Linked DNA regions of Enteractinococcus fodinae. The protein of the gene in region 2 binds, or shares a complex with, the protein of the main gene of each other region. Links are inferred from orthologs where the notes say so. Each region holds a gene or a part of one and is shown on either strand. Other genes may lie near its edges.

Region 1 (4,789 bases), 570 kb from region 2 along the record:
GAAGCAGCAGACCACAGTTTTCGCCTGCCCAGGCTTCGTCGAGCTGCTTGTGGAACATCTCGATACCGGTAACGGTGGTCTTCTGGGATTCCTTGATACCAACGATTTCAACTTCAGAGTTGATAGCGAGGGTACCGCGTTCTGCACGACCGGTGACAACAGTACCGCGACCGGTAATGGTGAACACGTCTTCGATCGGCATCAGGAATGGCTTGTCACGGTCACGAGTTGGTTCTGGGATGTACTCGTCGACTGCGTCCATGAGGTCTTCAACAGCCTTGACCCACTTCTCGTCGCCTTCGATAGCTTTGAGAGCGGATACGCGGATGACTGGTGCGTCGTCACCGTCGAAGTCCTGGGAGGAGAGAAGTTCGCGAACTTCCATTTCGACCAGTTCCAGCAGGTCTTCATCGTCGACCATGTCGGATTTGTTCAGTGCAACCAGCAGCGAAGGTACGCCAACCTGCTTGGCCAGCAGAACGTGTTCGCGGGTCTGAGCCATTGGGCCGTCAGTAGCAGCTACAACGAGGATCGCGCCGTCCATCTGGGCGGCACCGGTGATCATGTTCTTGATGTAGTCAGCGTGACCTGGGGCGTCAACGTGGGCGTAGTGACGCTTTTCGGTTTCGTATTCAACGTGCGAGACGTTAATGGTAATACCGCGCTGGCGCTCTTCAGGTGCACCGTCGATGTCGGCGTAGTCGCGCTGTTCGTTGTACTCAGGGTACTTATCGGCAAGTACCTTTGAGATCGCAGCGGTGAGGGTGGTTTTACCATGGTCAACGTGACCGATGGTACCGATGTTGATGTGCGGCTTTGTCCGCTCGAACTTTGCCTTCGACACAGATTCCTCCTAGAACTGTTCGACTGGAGAAGGACATGCAGCCGCTTGTGGCGGTCTGACTTTGGTCCAGTCTACGTCAGATGTTGTTTTTACTAGTTTCCCCGGTGGTTAGGACCGGTCCGTGGATTGCTAAACAACCTCGGCCGCCAATGCGGACCGGACCCTAGTCCTGAACCAAATACCGTGTTCGGGGTGACACGCTATTTGGCTGGTGGTGGGCCTGGCGAACCAAGCCCACCCCATAAATCTAGCCAGCTAATAAGTCTAAATTATTGGCCGGAGTGTTTCTGAATAATTTCTTCAGAAACTGCAGCTGGTACCTCGCCGTACGAGTGGAAGGTCATGGTGTAGACGGCACGACCCTGGGTGCGGGAGCGAAGGTCACCGATGTAACCAAACATTTCCGACAGTGGGACGTGCGCCTTGACGACCTTGACACCGGCTGCGTCTTCCATCGATTCGATGGTACCGCGGCGCGAGTTCAGGTCACCAATGACGTCACCCATGTATTCTTCAGGGGTACGCACTTCAACGGCCATGATTGGTTCTAGCAGAACCGGCTTGGCGCGCTTGATGCCTTCCTTGAATACCTGGGAGCCAGCCAGTTTGAACGCCATTTCCGATGAGTCTACATCGTGGTAGGCGCCGTCTTCGAGCGTGGCTTTGACGCCAACCATTGGGTATCCGGCAAGCACACCGAACTGCATGGCTTCTTGCATACCTTGGTCAACTGATGGGATGTATTCACGTGGAATACGGCCACCGGTTACGGCATTCTTGAATTCGTAGGTTTCGCCATCTTCGGTATCCAGTGGCTCGAAGGTCACGACGACCTTCGCGAACTGGCCGGAACCACCGGTCTGTTTCTTGTGGGTGTAGTCGACGGATTCGACCTTGCGGCGAATGGTTTCGCGGTAGGAAACCTGTGGTTTACCCACGGTGGCTTCCACCTTGAATTCGCGCTTCATGCGGTCGACGAGTACGTCGAGGTGCAGTTCGCCCATACCGCCGATTTCGGTCTGACCGGTTTCTTCGTTCTGGGAAACAGTGAAGGTTGGATCTTCTGCCGACAGGCGCTGAATAGCGGTCGACAGTTTTTCCTGGTCACCCTTGGAGTTCGGCTCGATGGCTACCGAGATCACTGGTTCTGGGAATTCCATGGATTCCAGAATGATCGGCGCATCTTTAGCTGACAGGCTGTCACCGGTGGTGGTGTCTTTGAGGCCCACGACGGCGTAAATGTGGCCTGCCTGTGCTTCGTCAACAGGGTTTTCCTTGTTGGCGTGCATCTGGAACAACCGGGAGATGCGTTCCTGTTTCTGCTTGGTCGCATTCAGGATCTGGTCGCCGGATTTGATCTTGCCGGAGTACACGCGAATGTAGGTCAGCGTACCGAAGAATGGGTGCGCAGCGATCTTGAAGGCCAGCGCGGAGAATGGCTCGTTCAAGCTTGGCTTGCGAGTCAGCACTTCCTCTGGATCCTTCACGGACACACCGCTCACCGATTCGACATCCAGTGGGGATGGCAAGTAGTCAACGACAGCGTCGATGATCGGCTGAACACCGCGGTTCTTGAAGGCCGAGCCACAGAAGACTGGGTAGGCTTCGTCGGCTACGGTCAGGGCGCGTACACCGGCCATGATCTCTTCGTTGGTGAGCTCACCGTCGTCCAGGTACTTCATCATCAGTTCTTCCGATGATTCGGCTACGGATTCGATGAGTTCGTTGCGGTACTCTTCAGCACGTTCCTGCAGTTCTGCTGGGATGTCCTGAATGTCGTAGCTTGCACCAAGGGCGGTGTCACCTTTGGCATCTTCTGGCCAGACGAAGGCTTTCATCGTGACCAGGTCAACAACGCCGATGAACTCATTTTCAGCACCGATTGGAAGCTGCATGACCAGTGGCTTAGCACCGAGACGTGACTTGATGGTCTCTACGGTGTAGTAGAAGTCTGCACCAAGCTTATCCATCTTGTTGATGAAGCAGATACGCGGTACGCCGTATTTATCGGCCTGACGCCAGACAGTCTCGGACTGTGGCTCTACGCCTTCTTTGGCGTCGAAGACCGCAACCGCACCGTCGAGAACGCGCAGGGAGCGCTCAACTTCAACAGTGAAGTCAACGTGCCCTGGGGTATCGATCACGTTGATCTGGTTACCTTCCCAGAAGCTGGTGACAGCTGCGGAGGTAATGGTAATACCGCGTTCTTTTTCCTGGTCCATCCAGTCGGTGGTGGAAGCACCGTCGTGGGTTTCGCCCAGTTTGTGGTTCACACCGGTGTAAAACAGGATGCGCTCGGTTGTAGTAGTTTTACCGGCGTCAATGTGAGCCATGATGCCGATGTTACGAACTTTTGTGAGGTCGGTAAGCACTTCTTGTTGTGCCACAGGTTCTCCCTTGGTTGTTGCCTGTTTCCGTGAGCCACAGACTCCTGGTTGAGGCAACGGCTCGGATTGAGTACTGAGTAGGTGTGTGGTTTACCAGCGGTAGTGGGCAAACGCCTTGTTAGCTTCAGCCATCTTGTGGACGTCCTCACGACGTTTCACAGCTGCACCCAGTCCGTTGGAAGCATCCAGAATCTCGTTTGTCAGACGCTCAGTCATCGACTTTTCGCGGCGTGCTTTTGAGAAAGTCACTAGCCAACGCAGCGCCAGAGCGGTTGCGCGACCAGGCTTGACCTCTACGGGCACCTGGTATGTTGCGCCACCAACACGGCGTGAGCGGACTTCGAGTGCGGGACGAACGTTATCCAGTGCCTTTTTCAGCGTGGCTACTGGGTCGTCGCCGCCTTTTTCGCGGGTACCGTTCAGGGCACCGTAGACGATACGTTCAGCAGTCGATTTTTTACCATCGACCAAAACTTTGTTAATCAACTGGGTGACCAAGGATGAACCGTAAACAGGGTCAACTACCAGTGGGCGCTTAGGCGCAGGTCCTTTACGTGGCATGTGTTAGTTCTTCTCCTTCTTGGCACCATAACGGCTACGAGCCTGACGACGGTCTTTGACGCCCTGGGTATCCAGAGCACCGCGGACAATCTTGTAGCGGACACCTGGAAGGTCTTTCACGCCACCGCCACGAACGAGCACGATGGAGTGCTCCTGGAGGTTGTGGCCTTCACCTGGAATGTAAGCGGTAACTTCGATACCACCGGCCAGGCGGACACGTGCGACTTTACGCAGCGCGGAGTTCGGTTTCTTTGGGGTGGTCGTGTACACACGTGTGCACACGCCACGACGCATTGGGCGCGAGTCTAGAGCTGGCGCGCCAACACGTTTTGGCTTTGGTGTGCGGCCCTTACGGACCAACTGCTGAATTGTTGGCAAAATACTCTCCGTATAATCTCATCTTCTTTCGAACGGTCCGAGAGCTCTCGAAAGTGCTTCGAATCGAAAGAAAGCTTGGTCTTTTTTCGACGTCCAGTAGATTTTCACTTTAGACGTGCAAAAAGGTGGCATTTGTTGCGCAAGTTCCCCGCAACCCGGACAGAGTCCTACTGCCACTTTGAATCAATCGTTCCTAGTGTACCAGGTTCGACACTATTGCAACAATTCAGCGCGCGATGTGGGATTGTGCTCCCATCATGCGTTCATGGTGCCGGGCGTGTGTTGGACTTCGCCTGCAGCTTTGGTCAAACGATAGCGCTGATAGAGGTCTCGTTTCAGGTTGCGATCCTTGGAATACTGCAGTGGCCATCCAATACGCCGGGCACGTTTTGCTTCATCCAACAGCTGCTGTTGTTCGGCCGAAGCGTACTGGTGGGCGAGCTTGAGCGGGATAGTCGTCGAGACCGCCGGGCCTTGGGTGGTGAACGGTGCGGGATGCGCTGATTTTTCAACGAATTCGCGATGCAAGTACTCGGCCGGATTCGCCCCAGCCACGGTGAGATAGTAATGGTGTCGACCCAAGCGCGGGTTCATCTCGAGAAAATACGCTTCACCGGTG
Region 2 (7,068 bases):
CCTCCATGGCCGCCGAGGGCGTCGACACCACCCTGGGTGCCGTCGTTGACCCGCTCATCGCCGCGCTAGCGAACAGACTTGAACCACTATTGGCACCAACACTGAGTGAAGGAGACGTCCATGTCTACCATCCCGCAGGCTGAAGGTCGCAAATTACTGCGCATTGAAGCCCGCAACGCCCAGGTCCCGCGCGAGCCACGACCCGAATGGCTCAAGACGCGTGCGACCGTGGGGCCGGAGTATAAGAACCTGAAATCTCAGGTGGCCAAGACTTCACTCAATACCGTATGTGCCGAGGCGAACTGCCCCAATATTTATGAATGCTGGGAAGACCGCGAAGCGTCGTTTCTCATCGGTGGGGCCGTGTGCACCCGCCGGTGCGGGTTCTGTGACATTGCCACCGGCAAGCCCGATGAGTACGACACCGAAGAGCCCTACCGGGTAGCAGAGTCCGTGGATGAGCTCGACCTGAACTACGTCACCGTGACCGGTGTGGCCCGCGATGACCTAGAAGACGGCGCTTCTTGGCTGTATGCCGAAACGGCTCGTGCGATCCATCAGCGCACCCCACACACCGGAGTGGAACTCTTGGTCGATGACTTCCGGGGCGGAGATGCTGCTCTACAGAAGATCTTCGACGCCAAGCCGGAAGTCTTTGCGCACAACCTCGAAACCGTGCCGCGGCTGATGAAGATCATTCGCCCGGCCTTCCGGTATGAGAAATCCCTGGCCGCGATCTCCAAAGCCCGCGATGCCGGACTGGTCACCAAATCCAACCTGATCTTAGGGATGGGGGAGACCACCGAAGAGATCGAAGACACCATCTTGGATCTCATCAATGCCGGCACACATATCATCACCATCACCCAGTACCTGCGCCCCTCACCGCTGCATCACCCGGTGGACCGCTGGGTCAAACCCGCAGAGTTCTTGCGCCTGCGTGATTACGCCTACGAACACGGTGCCGCCGCGGTGATGTCGGGGCCGCTGGTGCGCTCGTCCTATCGGTCAGGCAAACTCTACGTCGAGGCCATGCGGTTCTTGGGTCGGGAAATTCCCGAGCAGTTCCAGCATCTTGCCGACAACGCTGACATTCCAGCACGACAAGAAGCCGAGTCCGTCAGCGCGCGATTCACCGATACCGACGACGCCGCTGATATCCCCGCCGCATCCTTGACCTAAACTCCTCACAAACCATTGCAGCGCCTGCCCACGACGGGGAGGCGCTGCTGTGTTTGGAGAGCGGGTGGGCGGTCGGTTAGATGCCGTTGCTGCCGCCGCGCGAAAACTTCGACATCAGATCGTTGAGGTCGGATTCGGTCAGGGTGGCATCGCGCTCGATCCACGACTTATAGACCACTCGGATCATGTTTAACTCCGGCGACAGGGTGGTATCCACCCAATCATCAGCCTTGTACGTCACAACCTCTTCGGGAGTCACCACATCGACGGTCCCTTTATCGGGGTAGTGGTGGATAGCCTGAATAACCGCGACCGATTGGCCACCACGATAGATCAGTGTTTGTCCGACGTTGCGATGATCCAGTGTCTTTGCTTCAAACATTCGTTTTGTGTCCTTGAGTTTTCATGAAGTTCTGTGACGCTTGGCCTCATGTGGTCTCTGGCTGCGCCAGCGTTAATCCTAGGTGATGCAGTGCACGAAATGAACGTTCAACCGAGCGATCGGTGTGAATTGGCTGTGAACCCACTGGCAAGTCTGATCTGTCAGGACGCGACGATCCGATAGGCCTGATCGGATTTTGCAGGATCGACCGATACGCGTTATAGTTATGTTCGTTGCTCACGTAGCACGCGGATGTAGCTCAATGGTAGAGCCTCTGCCTTCCAAGCAGATAGTGCGAGTTCGATTCTCGTCATCCGCTCGAAGCTCTGATTCTTGCTCAGGTAGAATCAGAGCTTTTTTCGTCTCGAAAACCATGGCATCCTATAGCGCGGGTGTCTCTCACCGTCATACCGCACAGATTCTCTGGGTGGCTTATGCCGTGAGTACTAGCGCGCTAGACTATGGGTAAGGTCACGTTTTGAAGCGAGATCGTTGCAATACCGCCACGATGACAAAAGTTTTCAAAATACGCTCACTTCGATTTGGACTTTCGGAAATCTTTGTCATATAGTTATCTCTCGGCGCCATGGTGCGAGCCGCTAGAGGGTAAGACCGGATGGCGGATATTCCAGCAGGTCACTGACCTGATCGCGGGACGTAGCTCAGCTTGGTAGAGCGCGCGCTTTGGGAGCGTGAGGTCGCAGGTTCAAATCCTGTCGTCCCGACTGCATGGTGCTGTCGGAAGCATATGATGTAATTCGGCAAGTACCGAAACCATAGAAATTCCGATTAGAATCCAGGAGTCCTACGTGGTCCAATCCACCGTTGAAAACCTCGCCCCAACACGGGTAAAGCTCGAGGTAGAGGTCTCATATGAAGAACTCAAACCGCGTATCGATGCTACTTATAAATCTCTCGCAGACCAGATTCAGGTTCCTGGCTTCCGTAAGGGCAAAGTTCCGCCACGTTTGATCGACCAGCGGGTCGGTCGCGGTTTCGTCATTGAAAACGCTGTCAACGACAACCTTGACTCGTTCTTCCAAGAAGCGCTTCGTGAAAACGAACTCTCCCCACTGACTCGCCCAGAAGTCGATGTCACTTCTGTGCCAGGCAATGATGGAGAAGAAGAAGCCCCACTGAAGTTCAACACTGAATTCGACATTCGCCCCACTGTTGAACTGCCAGATTACAAAGGTCTGGAAGTCACCGTGGAGCCAGTCACTGTCACCGAAGAGCAAGAACAAAAAGTTCTTGACGAACTCCGTGAGCGCTTCGCCACGCTTGTTGATGTCGATCGTCCCGCAGAAAAGGGCGACAACGTCACCATCGCGCTGACCGCAACCGTTGACGACGAAGAAGTCGACAACGCCGAGGGCCTGTCATACGAAGTCGGATCTGGCACAATGCTCGATGGTCTCGATGAGGCTCTTGAAGGCCTTTCAGCCGGCGAAGATGCGATCTTCGAAACCACGCTTGCAGGCGGCGACCACTCCGGTGAGACCGCAACAGTCAAAGTTGTGCTGGAAGCCGTTAAAGAACGCGAACTGCCAGAAGCCGATGATGATTTCGCCCAGCTGGCTTCCGAGTTCGACACCATTGAAGAGCTCAAAGAGGACCTGAAGACTCAGGCCGCTGAAGAAGCGAAAACCGAACAAGGTGTTGAGGCTCGCGAAAAGGCGCTTGAAGAACTGCTGAAACTGGTCGAAGTTCCTGTGCCAGAGAGCATGCTTGCCGAACAGGTCGAGCAGCACTTCACTTCGCAAGGGCATACCGAAGGCGATGAACACGACACGCCAGAACACCGCGAAGAGGTGGAACAGAACTTCCGTGAAGCATTCGTCAACGAGGTAATCCTTGACGCTATCGCTGACGAAGAAGAAATCCAGGTCGAACAGAACGAGCTGATTGAGTACATCCTCAGCTCCGCATCACAGTACGGCATGGATCCAAACCAGTTTGCTCAGATGCTCGACCAAGCCGGCCAGGTCCCCATGATCATGGGCGAAGTCCGTCGTCGCAAAGCCCTGGCAGCTGTGCTCGAAGAAGCCAAGGTTGTCGATACCGAAGGTAACGAGGTCGACCTGTCGTTCTTCCTGAATCCAGAGGGTGCAGAAGAAGCCGAAGAGTCCGAAACAGAAACTGACGATGAAAAGAACGACTAAGTTCTGATCACACGCGAAGGTCCGCTCCTACACTAGGGGGTGGACCTTGGCTGTTTAAGATCACGGCCAACAGCGAAAACAGTGAGTCAACCCTGCTCAAGTTCTGTTTCGCACAGTAATGTCAGTGAAGACAAATAATTTTGCTAACCCAAACACGCCAGTGAAGGAAGGTAGGACGTCGTGACTGAATCGTCCAACGCACCACGAATGGCTTCGATCGAGCCAGCCAGCCGTGAAGACTACATCTACAACCGTTTGCTCAAAGAGCGCATCATTTGGCTTGGCTCAGAAGTACGGGATGACAACGCAAATGTGATCGCCTCACAGATGCTGCTGCTCAGCGCCGAAGACCCTGAAGCCGACATCTTCCTCTACATCAACTCTCCAGGTGGCTCCGTCACCGCGGGTATGGCCATTTACGACACCATGCAGCTCATTCCAAACGATGTTGTAACGGTTGCCATGGGCTTGGCCGCGTCGATGGGGCAGTTCCTGCTGTCCTCGGGCACCCCGGGCAAACGCTATGCCACCCCCCACGCCCGCATTCTGATGCACCAGCCATCGGGCGGTATTGGTGGTACCGAGTCTGATATTCGTATCCAGGCACAGCTGATCATGCACATGAAACAGGTCATGTCTGAACTCACCGCCGAACAGACCGGCCAGCCACTTGAGCGCATCCTCGAAGATAACGCCCGTGACAAGTGGTTCACTGCTGAAGAAGGTTTGGAATACGGCTTCTTCGACCACATCGCCTCCGGTACCGCCACGATGGTCGGTGGCGGCGGCCTCGACCGAGAATAGCCGGCAGCCCAGTCGCGTAACCGGAAACGATTTTTCTTCAGGAGACTTTAATGAATTTCGAAATGCCACAGGGCACCCCGGCAACCCCGATGCCTTCCAACCGCTACATCCTACCCCAGTTCGAGGAACGTACCCCGTACGGCTTCAAACGTCAGGACCCCTATGCACGTCTGTTCGAAGACCGCATCATCTTCTTGGGCACCCAGGTCGATGACGCCTCGGCCGATGACGTCATGGCCCAGCTGCTCGTATTGGAAGCCATGGACTCCGATCGGGATATCACCCTGTACATCAACTCGCCTGGTGGGTCCTTCACCGCGATGACTGCGATTTATGACACCATGCAGTTCATTCGCCCCGAGGTCCAAACAGTTGCCCTCGGACAGGCCGCCTCAGCTGCTGCTGTACTTCTAGCAGCCGGTGCACCAGGCAAACGTCTGGCCCTGCCAAACGCCCGCGTGCTGATTCACCAGCCATCGATGGGTGGGGACCGCGGTACGGCAACTGACTTGCAGATTCACGCTGATGAGTTGCTTCGTATCCGTACCTGGATGGAAGAGACCCTGGCGGATCACACCAACAAGACCGCGGATCAGGTGCGTGAGGATATTGATCGCGATAAGTTCCTGTCAGCCGCACAGGCCAAAGAGTACGGTCTGGTCGATGAAGTCCTCGAGTCGCGGAAGAAGACCGACTAAGAGTGTTTGATCAATGGCGCCCTACCACAGCGTGGGGCGCCATTGTTTACTTAAGGCAAATACACAGGATGATCATAGACAATAACCTTATCCACGCCTGAGAGCAATGTTCCCGGGAATAGACTCCGAACCAATTATGCTGAACTAGTCAGGTTCATAAGGAGAAGAAATGGCTCGAATCGGAGAATCGGCAGATCTGCTGAAGTGCTCCTTCTGCGGTAAAACGCAAAAACAGGTGCGAAAGCTCATCGCAGGCCCAGGGGTCTATATTTGCGACGAATGCATCGAACTGTGTAACGAAATCATTGAAGAAGAGCTGGCCGAGGTCACCGAGAGCAGCGAGTTCACTCTCCCCACTCCGCAGGAGATTTACTCCCATCTTGATGAATACGTCATTGGTCAAGAGCACGCCAAGGCAGCTCTTTCGGTGGCTGTGTATAACCACTACAAGCGTGTTCATGCACAAGACAACATTAAATCTTCGATGCGGGAAGCCTTTGGCACCGACGTTGACTTTTCTCACCTCGAAGACGTTGAAATCGGCAAGTCCAACATTATGCTCGTGGGCCCCACCGGTTCTGGCAAGACCTACTTGGCCCAGACCCTGGCGCGGAAACTTGATGTCCCATTCATCGTCGCCGACGCCACCTCACTCACCGAGGCTGGATACGTTGGTGAAGACGTCGAGAACATCCTGCTCAAACTCATCCAAGCCGCTGACAACGATGTGTCCAAAGCCGAGCGTGGCATTATCTACATCGATGAGATCGACAAAATTTCGCGGAAATCAGAGAACCCTTCGATCACGCGCGACGTTTCTGGTGAAGGTGTCCAACAGTCGCTGCTGAAAATCCTGGAAGGTACCGTAGCATCCGTGCCACCACAAGGTGGACGCAAACATCCACACCAGGAATTCCTCGAACTGGATACTTCGAACATCTTGTTCATTGTCGCTGGTGCGTTTGCCGGTCTTGATGACATTATCGATGCGCGTGCCGGACAGAAATCCATCGGCTTCGGAGCGCCACTCAAGGTCGCTGGGGCTGATGACGGACCATCATTTACCGATGTACAACCAGAAGACCTCATCAAATTCGGTTTGATCCCGGAGTTTATCGGTCGTCTGCCAGTCATTACCGCAGTCGACTACCTCGACGAAGCGTCCCTGATTCGCGTGCTCACTGAGCCCAAGAATGCGTTGAGCAAGCAGTACCAGAAGATGTTCGCGTTGGACGGCGTCCAACTGGAGTTCGACGAGGGCGCACTGGAAGCTATTGTTGCCAAAGCTGAAGCACGTGGCACCGGTGCTCGTGGCCTCCGGTCTATCATTGAAGACGTTCTGCAACCCGTGATGTTTGAATTACCATCCCGCGACGATATCGCTCAGGTGACCATTACCAAGGAAACCGTCGAAGGAACCGGCCAACCGGTGATGGTCTCACGAGAAGTTGCTCGGAAACGTCGTAATAAGTCTGCATAAGGAGACACGTTGACACAAACCGTCAAGTTTTGGTTCGACCCAGCATGCCCATTCGCCTGGATTACTTCACGGTGGATCACCGAAGTAGAAAAAGTTCGCGACATTAACGTTGACTTCAACGTCATCTCGTTGGGCGTCCTCAACGAAGACAAACAAGATCAAGACGATCCGGGCACCAAAGCCCTCTGGCAGGGCGCACGCGTGGCGCTTGCCGTACGCGAACGCCACGGGGCGGACAAGGTAGCAGAGTTCTATACTGCCGTCGGCACCCGCGTGCATAACGAAGGCTACGGAACCGACCGCTACGATGAGGCGCTGCCGGAAGCACTCGAAGAAATTGGCGTCACAGATGCCGATGAA

The links. The genes of interacting proteins can lie anywhere in the genome.
Region 1: the proteins of tig (region 2) and rpsG are in contact, whole or in part, in a crystal structure (PDB 3GTY), measured with the Thermotoga maritima proteins. The link is inferred for Enteractinococcus fodinae from one-to-one orthologs. Residues at the interface, in WP_004081061.1 of Thermotoga maritima: Glu122, Val124, Val129, Leu130, Tyr133, Glu188, Gly259, Ile262, Tyr263, Glu266, Ser270, Glu273, Gln274, Glu277, Arg308, Gln311, Ile312, Ser315, Tyr316, Glu325, Arg329, Arg336, Leu363, Phe366, Trp367, Arg373, Leu377, Arg381, Leu384, Glu387; in WP_004081843.1 of Thermotoga maritima: Lys34, Lys52, Lys55, Glu59, Arg62, Gln63, Glu66, Asn67, Lys69, Val71, Arg95, Ala109, Lys110, Lys111, Gly112, Arg113, Pro114, Glu117, Glu121, Ile124, Ala125, Tyr127, Asn128, Asn129, Thr130, Gly131, Lys135, Asp139, Arg142, Met143.

The regions. Positions count from the first base shown.
Region 1 is NZ_JAVDYJ010000001.1:755,499-760,287, reverse strand. Bases 2,058-4,789 are described here. They hold rpsG (30S ribosomal protein S7), read right to left. Parts: upstream 3,793-4,789; coding sequence 3,322-3,792; downstream 2,058-3,321. Other genes in these bases: J2S62_RS03540 (carboxylate--amine ligase), read right to left, coding at 4,426-4,789; rpsL (30S ribosomal protein S12), read right to left, coding at 3,796-4,170; fusA (elongation factor G), read right to left, coding at 2,058-3,177. Outside these bases: tuf (elongation factor Tu), read right to left, coding at 1-844; more of fusA, read right to left, coding at 1,114-2,057.
Region 2 is NZ_JAVDYJ010000001.1:1,322,088-1,329,155, forward strand. What follows is about bases 1,596-4,549. They hold tig (trigger factor), read left to right. Parts: upstream 1,596-2,373; coding sequence 2,374-3,726; downstream 3,727-4,549. Other genes in these bases: J2S62_RS06265 (ATP-dependent Clp protease proteolytic subunit), read left to right, coding at 3,934-4,530. Also shown: lipoyl(octanoyl) transferase LipB, read left to right, coding at 1-143; J2S62_RS06240 (lipoyl synthase), read left to right, coding at 121-1,182; J2S62_RS06245 (hypothetical protein), read right to left, coding at 1,259-1,564; J2S62_RS06270 (ATP-dependent Clp protease proteolytic subunit), read left to right, coding at 4,581-5,228; ATP-dependent Clp protease ATP-binding subunit ClpX, read left to right, coding at 5,398-6,708; J2S62_RS06280 (mycothiol-dependent nitroreductase Rv2466c family protein), read left to right, coding at 6,718-7,068. UniProt on the Bacillus subtilis protein: Involved in protein export. Acts as a chaperone by maintaining the newly synthesized protein in an open conformation. Functions as a peptidyl-prolyl cis-trans isomerase.